DNA from 2 places in the Piscirickettsia litoralis genome. Region 2 is predicted to be linked to the other one. Evidence: riboswitches for the same ligand, from Rfam matches in the RefSeq annotation. Region 2 holds a riboswitch; the other holds the start of a gene.
The links. A riboswitch is a leader RNA that binds a small molecule or an ion and turns the genes downstream of it on or off. The one in region 2 is predicted to bind thiamine pyrophosphate.

Region 1: it holds a riboswitch for thiamine pyrophosphate, as region 2 does, so the genes downstream of both, BGC07_RS00915 (FAD-dependent oxidoreductase) here and thiC (phosphomethylpyrimidine synthase ThiC) in region 2, are expected to answer to the same signal.

Annotation. Positions count from the first base shown of each region.
Region 1 covers NZ_MDTU01000001.1:196,882-206,702, forward strand. Annotated here, with positions in the region: gene acs (acetate--CoA ligase) at 133-2,085, shown strand; TPP riboswitch at 2,113-2,201, shown strand; gene BGC07_RS00915 (FAD-dependent oxidoreductase) at 2,336-3,376, shown strand; gene thiS (sulfur carrier protein ThiS) at 3,403-3,609, shown strand; gene thiE (thiamine phosphate synthase) at 3,616-5,109, shown strand; gene BGC07_RS00930 (hypothetical protein) at 5,210-5,512, shown strand; gene BGC07_RS00935 (hypothetical protein) at 5,669-6,067, shown strand; gene BGC07_RS00940 (D-alanine--D-alanine ligase family protein) at 6,143-7,132, opposite strand; gene BGC07_RS00945 (APC family permease) at 7,272-8,732, opposite strand; gene BGC07_RS20340 (hypothetical protein) at 9,152-9,313, shown strand; gene BGC07_RS00950 (glycerophosphodiester phosphodiesterase) at 9,396-9,821, opposite strand, start outside.
Region 2 covers NZ_MDTU01000001.1:2,000,299-2,010,119, forward strand. Annotated here, with positions in the region: gene BGC07_RS09915 (PadR family transcriptional regulator) at 1-333, opposite strand, end outside; gene BGC07_RS09920 (MFS transporter) at 421-780, shown strand; gene BGC07_RS19440 (MFS transporter) at 770-964, shown strand; gene BGC07_RS09925 (MFS transporter) at 1,096-1,635, shown strand; gene BGC07_RS09930 (Bcr/CflA family efflux MFS transporter) at 1,806-3,017, opposite strand; gene thiC (phosphomethylpyrimidine synthase ThiC) at 3,335-5,209, opposite strand; TPP riboswitch at 5,274-5,368, opposite strand; gene BGC07_RS09940 (bifunctional ADP-dependent NAD(P)H-hydrate dehydratase/NAD(P)H-hydrate epimerase) at 5,461-6,942, shown strand; gene BGC07_RS09945 (exodeoxyribonuclease III) at 7,063-7,833, shown strand; gene BGC07_RS09950 (SPFH domain-containing protein) at 7,937-8,860, shown strand; gene BGC07_RS09955 (NfeD family protein) at 8,879-9,352, shown strand; gene BGC07_RS20660 (hypothetical protein) at 9,453-9,629, shown strand; gene BGC07_RS09960 (hypothetical protein) at 9,765-9,821, shown strand, end outside.

The DNA of each region.
Region 1 (9,821 bases), 1.8 Mb from region 2:
CTACTTTTTGCGTGTTATAACACCTTGTTATTTAGTTGTTTAGTAAAATGTTGAGAGTGAGTGAAGCCTTACTTCTGCTTGGAGAAGGTGTTACTATCTTGGCAACACTTGAAGATGATAAGGATTAGATTAATGCCGCAGTACGATTCACCTGATCTCTCACGTTTTCCAAATGCACTAATTAAAAACGAAGCGGAATACCAGCGTCTTTGTCAATGGGCGAAAGACGATTATGAGGGCTTTTGGGCGCACCAGGCCAAAGCACTTATTAATTGGCGAACTCCCTTTAAAACGACATTAGATGAAAAAGATGCGCCCAGCTATCGCTGGTTTACAGAGGGGACATTGAATGTTTCTGAACAGTGTTTAGATCGCCATTTAGATAAACGTAAGAATAAAATTGCTCTATTATTTGAAGGGGAACGAGGTGATCGACAGGCGATTAGTTATTTAGAGCTTTATTATCGAGTGTGCCAAACCGCCAATATGCTCAAAGAAGAGTTTCAGCTTGAAAAAGGTGACCGTGTGGTTTTATACATGCCGATGATTCCAGAAGCTATTGTCATTATGCTCGCTTGCGCGCGCTTGGGCGTGATTCATTCGATTGTGTTTGGTGGATTTTCTGCTGAAGCTTTGCATGAGCGTATTGTCGATGCAAAAGCAAAACTTGTGGTTACTGCCGATGGTGGTTTTCGTCATGGTCAGCCTTATTTATTAAAACCAACAGTGGATCAGGCACTCGCTAAAGGCTGTTCTTCTGTGGAAGCAACACTAGTCGTTCGTCGTAATCATCAAGATGTTAAATATCAACCCGGCCGTGATTTTATTTATGATTTAATTGTTAATGAGTATGAAACCTCATGTCCGGCGGCTGAGCTTTCTAGTGAAGATCCTTTGTTTTTACTCTATACCTCAGGGAGTACGGGAAAACCTAAAGGCGTACAGCACTCCCAAGCGGGGTATATTTTATGGGCGCAAATGACCTTAAAATGGGTTTTTGACGTGCAAGAGACCGATACTTTTTGGTGTACGGCAGATATCGGCTGGATTACTGGACACACTTATACGGTCTATGGACCTTTGGCATTGGGTGCGACGACCTTAATCTATGAAGGTGTACCGATGTTTCCAGATGCCGGACGTTTTTGGCAGATTATCGAACGTTATAAAGTCAATCAGTTTTATACGGCGCCAACAGCGATTCGTTTATTGCACAAAGAAGGGGCAGACTTACCCGAGCAGCATGATTTATCTTCTTTACGTGTACTAGGCACTGTGGGTGAGCCGATTAATCCAGAGGCTTGGCAATGGTACTACGAGCATGTGGGAAATTCACAATGCGCTATCGTTGATACGTGGTGGCAGACGGAAACTGGTGGCAATATGGTTGCACCATTACCCGCTTGGGGAGGGGCGAAGCCAGGGTGTGCAATGCGACCTTTACCTGGAATTTGTGCGGAGATTCTAACACCTGAAGGTGAAAAAGCGAAGGCGGATCAGAAGGGGTTATTGTGCGTGACTCGCCCTTGGCCGAGCATGTTAAGAACCATTTGGGGGGATCATGACCGCTTTGTTAACAGTTATTTCTCTGATGTGAGCTACCAGGGTAAAGCGGTTTATTTCAGTGGTGATGGCGCACTGTATGATCAAGACGGTCATATTTGGGTGACCGGACGTGTGGATGATGTGATTAATGTCAGCGGTCATCGTTTAGGCACTGCAGAAATTGAGTCAGCCGTTGCTAAGCATGATGATGTTGCAGAAGTCGCAGTGGTCAGTTGTCATCACGATATCAAAGGTGAGGCGATTGTTGCCTTTGTTGTGCTACGTGATTCTTCTTATGATGATATTGAATTGAAAAAATCAATTAATACAGTTGTTAGAGCTGAAATCGGTGCGATTGCCTCAGTAGAAAAATTTTTTATGTGGTCAACGCCCTACCAAAAATCACGTAGTGGTAAAATCGTTCGGCGCCTATTGCGCTCGATTGTTCGTAAAGAAGAGTTGACTCAAGATATTTCAACCCTAGAGAACCCGGCAATTATTACTGACTTAGAAAGTGCAGTGAGTATGACAAAAACTTGACGGCGAGGTTAAACCTCGCTATCTTCAGCACAGAATTAGGGGTGCCGTAAGGCTGAGAAATACCCTTTGAACCTGATTTGGCTTATACCAACGTAGGAAAATTCATGCTGTATTACATGTTTTCGCTTTTTTTATCCTTATTAGTAGATAGCTGTTCTCTGTTTGCTTCTTTTATGTTCTTTGCCCTTATTTCTAAGGTTTACGCTATTAATTTTAAGCATGATTTAAATCGCGCTGTTAGGACTGTTGTATGAAAACAGTTGCAATCATCGGTGCCGGTTTGATGGGGCGTGTTTTAGCTCTAGATGCCTTAGCCAAGGGATTTAATGTGAGTTTATTTGACCGTGATGATCCATCCGGTCAAAAAAGTTGTGCTTATACTGCCGCAGGGATGATTGCTCCTATTGCTGAGGTGGAACATGATGATGCCATTATTTATTCTTGGGGTATTCAATCTCTTGCACGTTGGCCTAACATTCTTGAAACGCTGGGTCATGATAAAGTATGGTTTCAGCAGCAGGGCAGTTTAATCGTTGCCTTTGCCCAAGACTATAGTGAAATTGCTCATTTAAGAGAAACATTAGCGACCAAGCTAAAAGGTGATAGGCCAGAGTTTGAGTTTATCCGTCAAGATGCGATTGCGCTATTAGAACCTGAATTAAATCCAAAACTAAGCACTGGACTGTTTTTCCCTGATGAGGGGCAGGTGAGTAGCGATGATTTTTTAAAAGCATCGACTGAATATTTACAAGATAAAGTGAATTGGCAGGCGAATACCGAGGTTATTGACTTTGGTGAGCATTGGCTAAAAACAGCTCAATCAGACTCGAGTTCTGAATATGATTGGGTGATTGATAGCCGTGGTTTACAGGCAAAAGACCATTTTTCTGATTTGCATGGGGTGCGTGGTGAGGTCATTCATCTTCATGCACCGACTGTTAGGTTAAGTCGGCCGGTGCGTTTAATTCATCCGCGTTATAGCATTTATGTCGTACCCAGAGCAAATCATCATTATGTGATTGGGGCGAGTTCTATTGAAGCTGAAGATTTCTCACCCCCTTCAGTGCAATCTACTTTAGAGTTATTATCGGCAGCTTATGGCTTGCATCGTGGTTTTGCTGAGGCGCGCATCTTAGAAACACGGGTTAATTGCCGGCCGACATTACCGGATCATTTACCAAAGGTTATTTATAAGTCAGGCTTAATCCATATTAATGGCTTGTATAGACATGGTTATTTATTAGTCCCTTATTTATCCCAGAAAGTTATTAGTTATATAGAAAATAAATAAACAAATAAAGTAGGTACGGAAGAGTGATGATGATTGATATCAAACGCAATGGCCAAATTGAAACGATTAAAGAAAATACCGTATTAAAGCAGGCCTTAGAGCAATGGGACTATCAAGGTGCAAGTTTTGCTGTTGCGATTAATTGTATCTTTGTTCCGCGCTGTGACTTTGAGAGTACTTATTTAAAGGAAGGTGATGATGTCGAGATTGTCACGCCGATGCAAGGGGGATAATTTAATATGCTCTCTTTATATGATTCTACTTATAATAATCGCTTGATTTTAGGCACGTCGCTTTACCCAACTCTTGAGACGATGAAAGCGTCTATCATCGCTTCAGGAGCGGAGCTGGTGACAGTGTCTTTGCGCCGCCAAATGAATGGGGATGAGAATAATTATTTTTGGCAAATTATTAATGAATTAAATTGTGATGTACTACCGAATACTGCAGGTTGTTATACGGCTAAAGAGGCGATTGTGACAGCTCAGATGGCCCGAGAAGTCTTTAATACCAATAAAATAAAATTAGAAGTCATTGGTAATAGTTATAATTTACAGCCTGACCCTTTTGAATTACTCGAAGCTACACGCATTTTGGTGAATGAAGGCTTTGATGTGCTGCCATATTGCACGGATGATATTATTTTATGTGAGCGCTTGCTTGAAGCAGGTTGCAAAGTGCTTATGCCTTGGGCTGCACCCATTGGTACCGGCAAAGGTTTATTAAATCCTTATCAATTTCGGTTATTACGTGAGCGTTTTAAACATATTCCAATCGTGATTGATGCGGGGCTTGGAGAGCCTGCACATGCCTGTGAAGTGATGGGCTTGGGGGCCGATGCGGTGATGTTAAATACCGCTGTGGCCAAAGCGCAAGATCCGGTAAAAATGGCGCGGGCTTTCTCTACTGCGATTGAAGGAGGGCGTTTAGGCTATGAAGCGGGGAAAATGTTAGAGCGTGATTTAGCGGCTCCAAGCACACCGACAGTCGGCACACCTTTTTGGCATGAAAATGACCAGGTTGCGGCGCAGCAAAAGCTTGAGCCTATAGCAAATAAAAATACGGTAAATACTATAGATACTATCAATGGCAATGGTTTGGGTGATTTTAAAAAAATTAATAAAGAGCGCTTAATCTTTTACCCCATTGTTGACCGTAGCTGTTGGATTCCTCGTTTGGCCAAAGCGGGCTGCAAGAGTGTGCAGCTGCGCATTAAAGATTTACAAGGTAAAGAACTAAAAGAAGAGATAAAGGCAGCCATTCTATTCGCTAGAGAATACCATATAGATTTATATATTAATGATCATTGGCAGCTTGCGATAGAGTTAGGTGCGTTTGGTGTGCACTTGGGCCAAGAGGATTTAGAAACGGCGGACTTAAATGCGATTTACCAGGCAAACTTAGCCTTCGGAGTAAGTACGCATGATAAAAATGAATTGGCTCGAATCACCAATTTAAATGCATCTTATGTTGCATTTGGGCCTATTTTCGAGACACAAAGTAAAAAGCTTGCGTTTTCACCACAAGGGCTGGAGCGTTTAGCCTATTGGCGTAAGCTGGTGCGGCGACCACTCGTTGCGATTGGCGGAATTGATTTAAATAACATTGCTGATGTGTATAAAACAAAAGTCGATGGAGTTGCTGCAATTTCTCTTGTAACGAACGCAGAAAATCCAGAGCAAGTCATTGCTGAAGTGTTTTCAATTCAAAAGGGTGTCATTAATGACAATTAGATGAATATGTATTTGGGCGCATACCTGATTTAGTCTTTCGCTAAGTGAGGGAGGATCATCTATATATTGTATAACGGATGGTCTTGTTGGTAGAAAAACTATGTTGCGAGTTACGCTGCTTTGTCTGTTTTTAATAGTATTTACTATTGCCAAATCCAGTGCGAACCCGCAAATTGATGTAATCGCACTGAAAGTGGGCCAGCAGATCGGAAAAAAAATAAGAGAGGAATGCCACTCGCTTTCTACAGATCAAGTTGCGGATGATTTACCGAGCCAAACAGACAAAGAGCGAGCATGGAAAATTTATAGCAATAGTTATGAGCACTGTATGACTGAGGCATTACAAATTATGAAAAAGGATTTGTCAACAATTGATGTCCAGGTAATGAAGAGTAATGGTTAATATTCACATGTCGTGACTGTCGACTAGGCTGATATTTTCATTGCATTGCAGCGCGGATTGTTTTAAATCTGCTATTACCATGAATTTGTAGTTTTTTCTGGTTTATCATGATTTTTTCAGTACAATGAGGTGAGATGTGCTGAAGGAAGGCAGATTATGGATATCCAAGAACACAGTGGTCCAGAACGAGTAATTGATAAAATTCGTAATGAATCAGCGAAGAAGATTTGTTTGATTGGGCAAACCTATTCGTCGATTAAAAAGCATATGATTGAAGGCCCTAGCGGCTTACTGGCCGAAGCAGATCGACGTGATATTAAATATACCTATAATCGATTTTCTGGTGAAGTCCGCTTTCATGACTTTAATGCGGTTTGCAAGTGTATTCCAATGTGGCCGGTAACAACCATTAATCACCCCTATCGCTTTAAAAATCGTCGCTTTGATTTCATCTGGTGTGATCGTGTTAAAATTGACGATAAGCATGATCATGAATTTAAAAAATACCTCATGCTTTCTGTACAAAACGAGAAGCGTATACTGTACAGCACATAAAGGGTAACAATCTTGGCAAACTATTTTGCAGCCTTGGGTAGTTTCAGGATGATTCGCTTTATGTAGTTTCCCGAATTATGTAGTTTCCCGAAGCGAGTTGATTTTTCCAGAAGATAAGTGTTTATGCCAGGTGTTTTCAACAAGTTGGCTAAGCAGTTCAGAAAATTCTATACCGAATGCTTTTGCACCATCTGGATAAAGGCTAGTTGGAGTCATGCCAGGCATCGTATTAATCTCCAGAATAAAGGGTGAGTTATTTTCGTCAATGAGAAAATCAATGCGAGAGAGGTCTTGGCAGCCTAAAGATTGATGGGCCATACAGGCGAACTGAGTGAGTTGTTTGCTAAGTTGCTGAGAAATCGGGGCGGGAATTAAATGTTCGCTTAACCCTGGGGTGTAACGGTGTTCATAATCATACCAGCTATTTTCAGGGGTTTTGATTTCTATTACTGGGAATGCTTGTAAGGCGGGTTGAATATCTAAAATGCCTATAGTCAGCTCACGGCCTTTGATTTGTCGTTCGACTAAGACTGCACCATATTGTTTTATGCTTGATTCTAGTGTTTTTTTGAGCGAATTTAACCCCGAGACAAATTCAACACCTAGCCCTGAACCTTGGTCACAAGGTTTAACGACAAGCTCTTCGCCGAGAATTTCTAGTGCATGATAACAACTGACATCAAGAGAGTGGTGTGGCGTACATAATAAGCCAGGAATGGTTGGAATGCCGGCATTTTCAAAGAATTTCTTAGAGACAAATTTATTCATGGCATAAGAGGAGGCTTGGACGTGACTACCAACATAAGGCTGACCAATAATTTCTAAAAAACCTTGCAAGGTACCATCTTCACCCACTGGACCATGTAAGACTGGGAAAACTAGATCAATATTGTTTTTTTCAAGTTCTCTGTAAATTTTTGAGTTAAGTTCGAATGTTTTTGTATTGGGATAAGCTATTTTTAAGGCGTTAGCGACTTCGGTACCCGAGGAGCGAGAAACATCCGCTTCGATAGAAGAACCGCCATAGATAACTGCGATAGTTAGTGAAGTTGTTTTTTTCGTCATATGACCGATCACTTATTATTAGTTTTTAATAATATATATAATACTCTAGCATAGTTACCGCTGGGCTAAATGTTTTTAAACTCATGTAACTAGGCTAGGTGTGACTAAATTTTATCAAGACGAAGTTGGTGGTTGGGCGTTATATGCTGGCAGGCTCTAATCTATTGATTTTTTTTGATTTTTGAACAAATTGCTCGCCGGTTGCATAAAAGAAGAAGGCAAATGATAGGACCACAACAGCCCAGTTGAATTGAGCTATAAGCATTAATAGCCATAAATAAACAATAAAAGAGAAACTCCTGAGGTTAAAGCGTTTGCCATTTTTCAATTGAATGCCTGCATAAACGACCATCATTATACTGATTGCAAGGTTACTGAGGATGAAGTCTTTCATGTTGAGTGTGCTGAGTAATAAGGCAAGCATAACGAAAACAACCGCATAGAAAATCCGTTTTTTCTTATCGAGCACGCCTAAGGCGAGAGGTGCGCCAATATAACCTAAGACGTTAAATGCGGTTGTGAGCACCATAAGAGCGGCCCAGCTGGAGCTATTAAATAAAATAATGGCAGAGATAATAAAGTTAATGACGAGTGAGCGCTTACTGAGGTTATGTTTTGGGCAAAGTTTAGCGATCCACCGTGGCATTTGACGTTGTTCAGCCATCGCATAAAGCATTCTTGAACAGGCACCAAGGTAGGTCATGCCTGTAATTGAAGGACTGACAATAGAGTCTGCAATCAGCGCAATGACGACGAAATTAAGGCCCAATAGCATTGTTAGATTAACGAGCGGGCTATTGAAGTTTAAGTGTGACCAACCTTTAGCAGCGATTTCCCCAGGAATGGCTCCCATAAAGGCGAGTTGTAAGAACATATAAATGCCAAGGGTGAATAAAATTGAGATGACGATCGCCAGAGGCACATTACGTTTGGGGTTTTTGATTTCACTGGCAAAAGCGGCAACGACTTGAAAACCGTTAAACGCATAAATAAGCCCCGCACCGATTAGGGCTGTTTTAACGGTACCAAATGTGTATTTATTAGTATCGATTGCAAAGTTGGTTGTATCGAAGTGTGCGACAAGCAATATGATAATCGTCAGAACAGGGATAGAGACTTTAAAGACGGTTGATATATTATTAACTTTGGCGAGCAGCTTAATGCCGAAATAGTTAATCATAAAGTAGACTAAGAGAATGATAAGAGCAGTTAGTTTACCTGCAATTGTTAAAGATCCATGCTCGTAGAGTGTAATAAACTTGATAAAAGGGTTGAGGTACTGTGTCGTCGCTTGTGCCTCGGTTGGAATCATCGCGAGTAAGCCAAACCAAATTGCAAAGGCAAAAATCATACCGAAATCTTTACCATGACTAACGGCTGTGCATTTTGCATTGATACCACGCTCTGGGAAGAGAGTACATAATCTAGAAAAACAAAGGCCGACAATAATGGCAATTGCCGCGGCGACAACCCAGGCGATAAATGCATAGTTCCCAGCAAGCTGAGCATTGAGTTGGGCTGAGAATAGCCAGCCTGAGCCAACCATCGAGGTGACGGCAATAACAATAACCGAAAACAATCCTATTTTATTCTGATTCATATAATCTCCTATGTATTCCATCGCTATGGGTTTGAGGAAAAAAAGTTCAAAATATCGAACGATTCTCACTATGTAACCATAAATGTGGTTGCTTTTGCAATAAGGAATTTAAGTGGACTTTTTAGTTTTTGCATTATTCCTGTTTTAAATTTAAATTGAGTGATTAAATAAATTTGTTTGTTGTTTTATAAGTTGTTTTTATAATTTTTTTAGATTTAAAATTGTGCGTTGCGTAAATTCATACTTAATTCTGGGGTGGTTTTTGAATTTTTTTCAAGAAGGTTAATCTATTGAACAAGTTAACTGTTTATCTTGTCTTAAATGGATTGTTATTTTATTTGATGGTGTATGTTAGTATAATCTGTCAGGTATTGTTATTTTGAGGTAATTTAAATAACTTTATGTTTTTAAAGAAAATAATGGCTACAGGCATCTTGTTGGCTATTACCTTGTTGCAAGCATGTTCTTTTACGCCGACAGAGAAGTCGCAGATCGTAAATAGCTTTACTTCACCTTTTGTTGAAGCCGGTCAGGTATTAATGGGGAACGCAGGCAGTCATACGGCTCAAACGATGAGTTAGTTCGTGATAAAAGCCTCTAATCATCTAAGTTTAGCTAGAAAAGAGGCTGTCGTTTTTATTTGTTGCTGGTTTATTACTGATTTTATGCCTGAGTTGCTTTATGAGGCGATTTGCTATTAATAGAAAAATTGCTTGGCAAATTAAATCCACGTGCTGCAATTAAACCACGCAGCTCATCGGGTCGATCGGTGATGATACCGTCAACCCCCCAGGAAATCATTTTTTCCATCATTTTGGCATCAAACGCTTTGCCTGTTGCAACAGGGTCACTCCAAACGACCACCTTTAGACCTAACTTGTGGGCTTGTTGGAGAGATTGTTGAGTCAATTCACGGTCTTCAGGGTCCCAAAGTTTGCCGCCTAGGGCGTGAATCATTTTTGGGATTGAATTATCATAATTTTTAAGCAAATAGCCGCCTGTCCATAAGCCAGCAATTTTTGGGTTATCGGACATCATTTGAGCACGACTGTCGTCCTCTGTCAGGTAGGCCGTTTTAATGTTTGGATT
Region 2 (9,821 bases):
TTCAACATCTTGGCGCAGCCACGTTAATAGGTGCTCACGGCCTTTTTCTGTGATGCTATAAAGATTACGCTTTCTACCAGACTCTTGTGTTTCTGCCATAGTGACCATGTCTTGGGCGAGCAGCTTTTTTAACAGGGGGTAGAGCTGTGAGTTGCTCTCTGACCAGTAAAAAGAAGCGACTTTCTCAAGGAGTCTTTTAATATCATAGCCTGACATAGCATCGCGCTTGGTGAGATAGCCAAGAATAGCAAATTGTGTTTTGTTGGTACGGGACATGGACTTTCCAGTAATTAAGCTTTGCCACAGCTTACCCTGGTGCTCTCTTCTTGACAAGCCCAGCACTTGACAGTTTAACCAAGCGTGTTTAACATGTGTTTTCTATAGGTGTTTAAGACCTATATAGGCTTAAGGAGTATTCTCTTGGAAAAAAGATTAACTATTTGTTTTTATGTTGTTTTGTCGGTTTGTTTAATCACTCCTCTGGGCAATGATATATTTTTGCCTTCTTTGCCGGATATGGCGCAGTATTTTCATACTAGTCATATACAGTGGGTGATGAGTTTCTTTTTATTTGGCTTAGCGTTGCCTCAATTAGTCTATGGGCCGTTATTCGATCGTTTTGGTCGTAAACCTGTGCTAATTGGCGGTTTGATTATCTTTACTATAGCAAGCATAGGCGTTGCTGCGGCAACCTCGATAGAGATGTTGTTAACATCACGGTTTTTTCCAAGCAATCGGTGCTTGTTGCTCTGTTGCTGGAAGTTTAGCCATTGCCCGTGATGTCTATGCGAAAGAGCGCCTGGTAAAGGTGATCGGCATGATTATGCTAGCCATCGGTGTATGCCCTGTGTTGGGTCCTTTATTAGGCGGGTATTTGCAAGGTTGGTTTGATTGGCGTGCGAGCTTTGAGTTGCTTGTTGTTTTGGGTAATTTTTTATCTGTTTTTTATTATAGTTACATTTAATGAAACACATCACCATAAAAATGACCATGCACTCAAGCTTGATCATATTGTTTGCAATTATATGACGTTATTAAAAAACTCAAAATATTTAGGCTATACGTTGACGAGTTTATTTTCTTATGGAACCTTATTTGGCATCGCGACGATTTTCCCGTTTAGTTTTTACTAAGATATATCATTATCCTGTGGCTGAAGTAGGTGAGTTATTTGCCTTAAATGGTATCGGTATACTGGGAATGGGGTTGGTTTCACCCAGTATTGCCAATCGTTTTGGCTTATCAGTTTGGTTACGAGTCGGTGCCGGGCTAATTTGCTTTGCTGGGCTGCTGTTATTTGTGACTCACCTGGTTTGGCCAAATTCATCTTTAAGTGTGATTTTGCCTGTATTGATGACAACGACTGCAATCGGTATTATTCGCCCTACTGCAAGTGCTGGAGCTATGAGACTGGTTGATCGAAAAATTGCAGGCTCTGCTGCATCGCTATTTAACTTTGCATCATTTATCGGCGGCGGTGTTTCAACCCTGACTATTTCCTTTTTACCACTCTCTGTTAATACGCTAGCGGGGCTGATCTTTGTCTTTGGCTTGTTTGCTATTTTATTTGCGTATAGCACAGCAATTAAATTTACAAAAACGAATGAAAGATCACTAAAATTAACGGGTGCATAGATATTGCTTTAATTCATCGATAAAGAGCTGATGAATAAATAAATCACTGTATCATGCATCTTTTCGCCCTTCGAAAAGCAAATGGTTTTGCATGTTAAACATTTAGTTTGGGCGGTAGATTAAATTATATTAGCAATTGCATTGTCTAATGCGAAAATCATACTGACGGCCTAGCCCATTTTAGCGCGACCGCTACTTGTTGCTGAAAATATAATTGCAACAACAAGAAGCGTTATGAGTATTATTAAGTAAAAAATTGCCAATGGTATGGCTGTTTGCACTTTCAAAAGGCTGGCAAGCGATACAAGTAGGGAAAGTACCAGTAAATATATAATAGACGACGCAGCTCCTGCTGTACCTGCCATTTCGGGAAATAAACTAATGCAGATGCCTGTACCCACTTGATAAAGTCCTGCGCATGAAATAAAGAAGAAAATTGCAAACACAGGGATTGTTATCGCCCAAAAGTTAATAGGGAACTGAATTGACAGTATTGCTAATATAATCGCTGAAGCTAGTGCAGCTAATAAATTTGAAATAACAATTCGGGCAAGCTTAAAACGGCTTTGCATAAAACGATAAACATAACTACCAACAAAGCATGCAGCTCCAAGAGAGAGTGCCGTATGACCAAAAGTGATTGCGCTATAGCCGAGTATATCTTGTATCAAAAATGAACCGGTGACCGCAAATATAACAATGATACTGGAAACACTCATAAACAATATACCTACCCAAAAAACAGGCGTTGTTAGAATTTGAAGGTATCGTTTGAAGATTTGTTGCTTGTGTATAGGTGTGCGTTGCCAATGAGTTTCAGGAAGGATGAGAAATGCACATAAGACCAGTGCTCCATATGCGGCTAAAAAAACAAAGTTGGCCTCCCAACCCAAGAAGTGTTGTAAATAAGCGCCGATAAATGGTGAAATTATTGGGCTTAGTGAAAAAAATAAACCAATCGGTGCCATTGCATGCTGAATTTTATTCACAGGTCCGTAGACATCGGCAATAAACGCTCTATAGCCAACAAACAAGGAGGCTAAAAAAAATCCTTGCATAAACCTTAATGCTAATAAAGAGTAAACATTAGGCGAAGCAGTGCAAAGTAAGCTGATAACCACGTAGAGAGCTAGCCCAATAGTCAGTGGTTTTTTTCGCCCAAAAGCATCTGATAAAGTGCCAAAGATAAGTGATCCAATTGCAACGCCATAAGAAAAACATGGCAAGGTTAGTCTGGTTAGGTGAGGACTAGCGTTTAACCCTTTTGCTATCCATGGTAAAGAAGGTGCATAGAGGTCGACACCCATAGGACCGAGTATCACTGCAAAGCAAAGAATGGGGATAGTGAACCAGTAATTATGATATTGGTTGCTTTTCATCATATCGGATTAAACTCCAACAACGTGCTATCAGAAAATGTAAGACCCGAGACTCCAGGCAGACTAGCACAATAACTTATCCTCTGTCATCTTCGCTGTGAGATTATGTTAATTAACAGGGCAACCTGCCAAACATTAATTCACTTTTATAAAAATAAAGCACTTTTAGGAAAAATTAAAAATTTATGTTCAACGTTTGTGGTTTAAGATTTAGATGAATAAAAAAGAACAATGTCGGCATGAATAAAATATAAGGGCTTTTCATTAAGCCCTTATATTATATATGATAAAAATAATTAATTTTAAAAATAACGACCTGGCTATACTTTATTATATAAACCCGATTTTTTATATTCTTCAGACTTTTCTTGCATACCCTGACTTAATGCCTCATTATTATTGAGGCTTTGCTGGTGAGCATAGTCTCTAACGTCCTGAGTGATTTTCATCGAGCAAAAGTGTGGACCACACATCGAGCAAAAATGGGCGACCTTATGTGCTTCTTTGGGCATGGTTTCATCATGCATAGAACGTGCTTTTTCAGGATCTAAGCTTAAGTTGAACTGGTCTTCCCAGCGGAATTCGAAACGAGCTTTTGATAAGGCGTTATCCCTAATTTGCGCGCCAGGGTAGCCTTTGGCAATGTCTGCTGCGTGAGCGGCGATCTTGTAGGCGATGACCCCATCACGTACATCATGCTTGTCTGGCAAGCCTAAGTGTTCTTTTGGGGTCACATAACAGAGCATGGCAGCACCATACCAGCCGATCATGGTGGCACCAATGCCAGAGGTGATATGATCATAACCTGGAGCAACATCGGTGACTAAAGGCCCGAGGACATAAAAAGGTGCTTCGAAGCAATCGTGTAACTCTTTATCAACATTGTCTTTAATTAATTGAGCTGGGATATGACCGGGTCCTTCGATCATGGTTTGAACATCGTGCTCCCAAGCCACTTTAGTCAGCTCACCCAACGTTTCTAATTCAGCGAATTGTGCTCTATCATTGGCATCGGCAATCGAGCCTGGGCGAAAGCCATCCCCCAAAGAAAAAGAGACATCATAGGCTTTCATGATTTCACAAATCTCATGAAAATGAGTATATAAAAAGCTCTCTTTATGATGCGCTAAGCACCATTTGGCCATGATAGAACCACCGCGTGAGACGATGCCTGTCATGCGCTTGGCGGTCAGTGGAATATGACGGAGTAAGACGCCGGCATGAATGGTAAAATAATCGACACCTTGCTCGGCTTGTTCAATGAGGGTGTCGCGATACATCTCCCAAGTGAGTTCTTCGGCTTTGCCGTCCACTTTTTCTAGTGCTTGATAAATAGGAACGGTACCGATAGGGACAGGAGAGTTGCGTAAAATCCACTCACGGGTTTCATGGATGTGTTTTCCTGTGGATAAGTCCATGACATTATCTGCCCCCCAGCGTGTAGCCCAGATCATTTTCTCCACTTCTTCGCTGATGGATGACGTCACCGCAGAGGTGCCAATATTGGCATTGATTTTAACGCGGAAGTTACGGCCGATGATCATCGGTTCGATTTCTGGGTGATTAATATTTGCCGGAATAATCGCACGGCCACAGGCGACTTCTGAGCGGACAAATTCAGGGGTAATTTCTGTTGGGATATTCGCGCCAAAATGTGCGCCTAAATGTTGTGAGGTGAGTGTTTGGTCTTGAATGTCTTGACGGCGAGCATTCTCGCGAATGGCGACATATTCCATTTCAGGGGTGATAATGCCGCGCTTGGCATAATGCATTTGGCTGACATTATGACCTGCTTTTGCTCTTAGTGGCTTTCTGGTGCGCTTAAACTGTGGGACTTTCCACTGTTCTTGGCTTAAGTGCTGCTGAGTAAAATTTGAGCTATAGCCTGAAAGTTCTTCGGTATCATTGCGCTCTTGAATCCAAGCGGTGCGTATGCTGGTTAATCCTTGGCTTAAATCAATATTGATGTTTGGGTCGGTATAGGGTCCAGATGTGTCGTAAAGAGGAATATCTGGGTTTTTCTCTAAACCGTGCTCTAAAGGCGTATCCGTTTGTTCAACGGCACGCATGGTCACGATTAAATCATCGCGAGAACCTTGTTGAAATATTTTTTTTGAGCCGGTAAAAGGTTGGCGTAAGCGTTTGGCAACACTAAAGTCTTCAGCGGCAGTGTTATGATTATTTTTTGTAGACATAAATTTAAATTCTCCCCTAAATTTACTACATAGGGAGGGAGTGCAGGTCTTTATACAAGAAGTATAGAAACTGGCAAAGCTTCCCTCCGTCGGTGTTAACCGAATCAGGTTCTAAGGGACTCTCTCAATCTGGAACTCCAGATACCCCTAGCTTTACCCAGGTTTATATCCTAAGGGTGAGAGAATGTAAAGGCTTTTCACACCTGCTACACTAGGGCTAAAGCATGACCTGATGGAAGGATGAGGGAGCGATGGAAGAAGTTAATTTATATACGACAGAGCAAGTACGAGCTTTAGATCAAGTGGCTATTCATGAATTTAATATCAATAGCTTCGAGCTGATGCAAAAAGCAGGCGCTGCAGCTTTTCAAGTTATCCAAGAGTATTATCCAGCGAAAAAGCAGTTGTTAATTTTTTGCGGCAAGGGTAATAATGCCGGGGATGGTTATATTATTGCATCCCTTGCTAAGCAAGCGGGCTGGGAGGTTTTAGTTCAGGGTTTAAGTCACATCGATAAATTATCGGGTGATGCTTATAAGGCTGCAGACTTAGCCATCAATGCCGGCGTAAAGATATCTAGCTTAAATTGCTCAGAGCAAGTTTGTAGTGAAAAAACAGTGATTATTGATGCTTTATTAGGAACAGGCTTTCAAGGTAAACTGCAGCATGACTATTTGCGAGCGATGCGCTTTATTAATCAGCTAAATGCACCTTGTCTGAGCATCGATGTGCCTTCGGGGTTGAATGCAAGCCTGGGCATATGCACTCAAGAGGCAGTGCGTGCTGAGCAGACGGTGACTTTTATAGGGAATAAGCAAGGCTTATATACTGGAGATGGGCCTGAATATGCTGGGCGAGTGATTTATCGTTCTTTGGATTTAGCAGCGAAGATTTATAATAAAATACAGCCGGATAGTTATTTACTGCAGCAGGCAAGCACATTACTCACTAAGCGTCGTAAAAATAGCCATAAGGGAGGCTATGGTGAGACTCTTGTGTTGGCCGGTGGTCCTGGCATGCTGGGAGCTGGATTGATGGCGGCGACTGCAGCGTTGCGTGCGGGGGCGGGCTTAGTGAGGCTTGCAACACTGGAGGATCATGCCCGGCTTGTTGCCTTATATCAGCCAGAGTTGATGAGTTATGGGCTGAGTGAAAATACCAGCAGTGATGAGCTGCTAGATTTAGTCAGTCAGGCCGATACCCTGCTGGTTGGTCCAGGTTTAGTCGATAGTGCGTGTGGTTTGTCTATTATGGATAGAGTGATACGTCAGGCAATTTCCCTGAATAAACATTTAGTCTTGGATGCCGGTGCGCTTGGCTGGTTGGCTAAAAATCCACTGCAATATGAAAACTGGTTACTCACCCCTCATCCGGGTGAAGCGGCTCGACTATTGAACTGTAGTAGTGAGAAAATTCAAGAAAATCGCTTTATGACAATTAAAAAATTACAGCAAAAGTATCAGGGGTGTGTGGTTTTAAAAGGTTGTGGCAGCCTAATTGCTGATGAGAAAAATATTTATGTTTGTCCCTATGGTAATCCAGGGATGGCTAGTGCAGGGATGGGGGATGTATTAGCGGGTATAGCCGCAGGTCTTGCTTTTCAATTAGATTCTATCAGCCTTGCGGCGCAGTATGCGGTGACTCAACATGGCTGGACTGCTGATCGTCTGTTATTGCAAAAAGGGGAGGCAGGTTTGCTGGCAACGGATATTATCCAAGCTTTAAGAGTTTAGAATGAAAAGGTGAGTTGGGACAGGGTTTACTAAGATAAAGATATTTGATTTTAAAGAGATAAAAAACATCAATTGACAGTCTGTGTTCAGGCTGTCATGCTGCCGTTTTTAGGAGGGCGTATGAGAGTTATTTCTGCAAATGTAAATGGCATACGAGCGGCGGCGCGTAAAGGTTTTTTTGATTGGTTAAATATTGTGAATGCGGATGTTATTTGTATTCAAGAGACTAAGGCGCAGGAGCATCAGCTCGATGATGATCTCTTTAACCCTGAGGGTTATCACCGTTATTTATTTGATGCAGAAAAAAAAGGCTATAGTGGTGTTGCGATTTATAGCAAGCAAAAGCCAGATGCTGTGCACACTGGCCTAGGCTTTGAAATCGCTGATCGTGAAGGACGCTATATTCAAGCGGATTTTGGCAAGCTAAGTATTGCATCTTTATATCTACCTTCGGGGTCTTCTTCAGAGGAGCGCCAGGACAGAAAATGGCAGTTTATGCATAATTTTATGGAAATACTCAAAGGTTATAGAGAGGATGGTCGAGAATATATTATTTGTGGAGATTGGAATACTATTCACCAAGAAATAGACATTAAAAATTTTAAATCCAATCAAAAAACCTCAGGCTGCACACCGGCTGAGCGTGCTTGGATGGATGATGTAATTAATGATGTGGGTTTTGTCGATGCCTTTCGCGTGGTGAATCAGCAAGCTGAGCAATATACCTGGTGGTCGAACCGCGGTCAGGCTTGGGCAAAGAATGTCGGTTGGCGGATAGATTATCAACTGATTACGCCAAACTTAAAAGATAAAGTGGCAAGTGAAAGTATTTATAAAGAAGAGCGTTTTTCTGATCATGCGCCTTTGATTATTGATTATAACAACTTATAAATTAACCGGTTTTAATTAAAAATCAAAAACCAGATAGATTGAGCTAGGACAAAGTAAGGTTAAATCGGTATAGTGGAAGATAAATAAAATTTGGGAGAGCGTCATGATTTCAGGTATTGGCATTGTTGTTATTGTCTTGGTTGTATTGGCTATAGTTGTTGTATTGATGGGAGTGAAGGTGGTTCCGCAAGGAAGTGAGTGGACCATAGAACGTTTTGGTCGCTATACCCATACGTTAAAGCCTGGTTTGGCCTTGATTATTCCCATGATAGATCGTGTCGGCGCTAAATTGAATATGATGGAGCAAGTCTTAGATATTCCATCACAAGAGATTATCAGCCGGGATAATGCCATGGTGAGAGTGGATGCGGTGGTGTTTTTCCAGGTGACAGACGCAGCACAAGCCGCTTATGAAGTGAATCAATTAGAGCACGCGATTCGCAATTTAACCATGACTAATATTCGGACGGTTTTAGGGGCAATGGATTTAGATAGCATGCTCTCTAAGCGTGATGGCATCAATAGTAAACTGCTGATGGTGATTGATGAGGCGACAGGGCCTTGGGGAGTAAAAGTCACACGCATTGAGATTAAAGAAATTGCGCCTCCGGCAGACTTGGTTGATTCAATGGCAAGGCAAATGAAAGCAGAGCGTGATAAGCGTGCGGCCATCTTAGAGTCTGAAGGTATGCGTCAATCTGAAATTCTTCAAGCCGAAGGCAGTAAGCAAGCGGTGATTTTGGCGGCAGAAGGTGAGAAAGAGCAGGCGTTTCGCCAAGCTGAAGCACGTGAGCGTTTGGCACTTGCAGAGGCCAATGCGACAGAAACACTTTCTAATGCCTTAAATACGGGGAATGTCCAGGCAATTAATTATTTTATTGCTCAAAAATATATAGAAGCCCTATCAACGATTGGCTCTGCAGAGAACCAAAAAGTCATTATGATGCCCTTAGAGGCCAGCCAGCTCATTGGTTCTGTGGGCGGTATTGGTGAGATTATTAAAAATACCTTCAAAGATAATCAATAAGTTTTAGGGAGTGAAAGAATGGAGCACCTATTAAACCAACTGCAGTATTGGCACTGGCTTAGTTTTGGCATTGTCTTGATGGTTTTTGAAGTGCTCGGCGCTGGGGGGATTTTGCTCTGGTGTGGCATGGCAGCGCTTGTTGTTGGAATCGTGTTATGGATAGTGCCGATTCCCTGGGAAGCCCAGCTTTTTTTATTTGCGGTGCTAAGCATAGTCTCGGTTGTGCTATGGCGAATGTATTGGAAAAAACACCCTCAACGCGTCGATCAGCCCAACCTTAACCAGCGCACGCAACGTTTAATCGGTCATGAATTTATATTGCCCACCGTTTTGAACCCGGGTGAGTCGATTCGGGTAAAAATTGAGGGCACCCATTGGAAAGCAGTTAGCGATACAAAGATTACAGCAGGAAGTAAAGTCAAAGTTATAGCTGTTGGGGCGAACGAGGTGCATGTTCAACCCGTTGACTTTAATGATTCAATAGAAAATTAGCTGATCCTTTATACTTCAACAAGACTGTCGATATATCTAATTTTTACTAATAATAGCTGGAAAAAGCGCTACTGCGGTTCCATGTTAGGGCATTCTTGCTATGGCTAAGAGTGTTTATACTCTGATTAAACACCTCTATCTGGTGTGGCATACACGTCACCACTTATTGTGCGATGCGATTACTCACTTGTTTACTGAATTTGTCAGTTATGCTTTAGATTCGATTATATTAACAGCGGTTAAACGACTTTCTAAGGCTTTGAGCTGGGGTTTTTAGCTGCTTTATTTTTTAATAAAAAAGGAAAAGGTGTGTTTAAAAGTTACATGAATTAGTTGTAGTCGCCTTTCAATATTTTCTTGTTTGAATTCTTAAAGTTAGGTAAAGTTTAGTGGGTTTGATTAAGAGATGATTATGAGAAAAATCACGGTTACGACTGTTCTGCTTTGTTTTTTGCAAATATTCCAAACG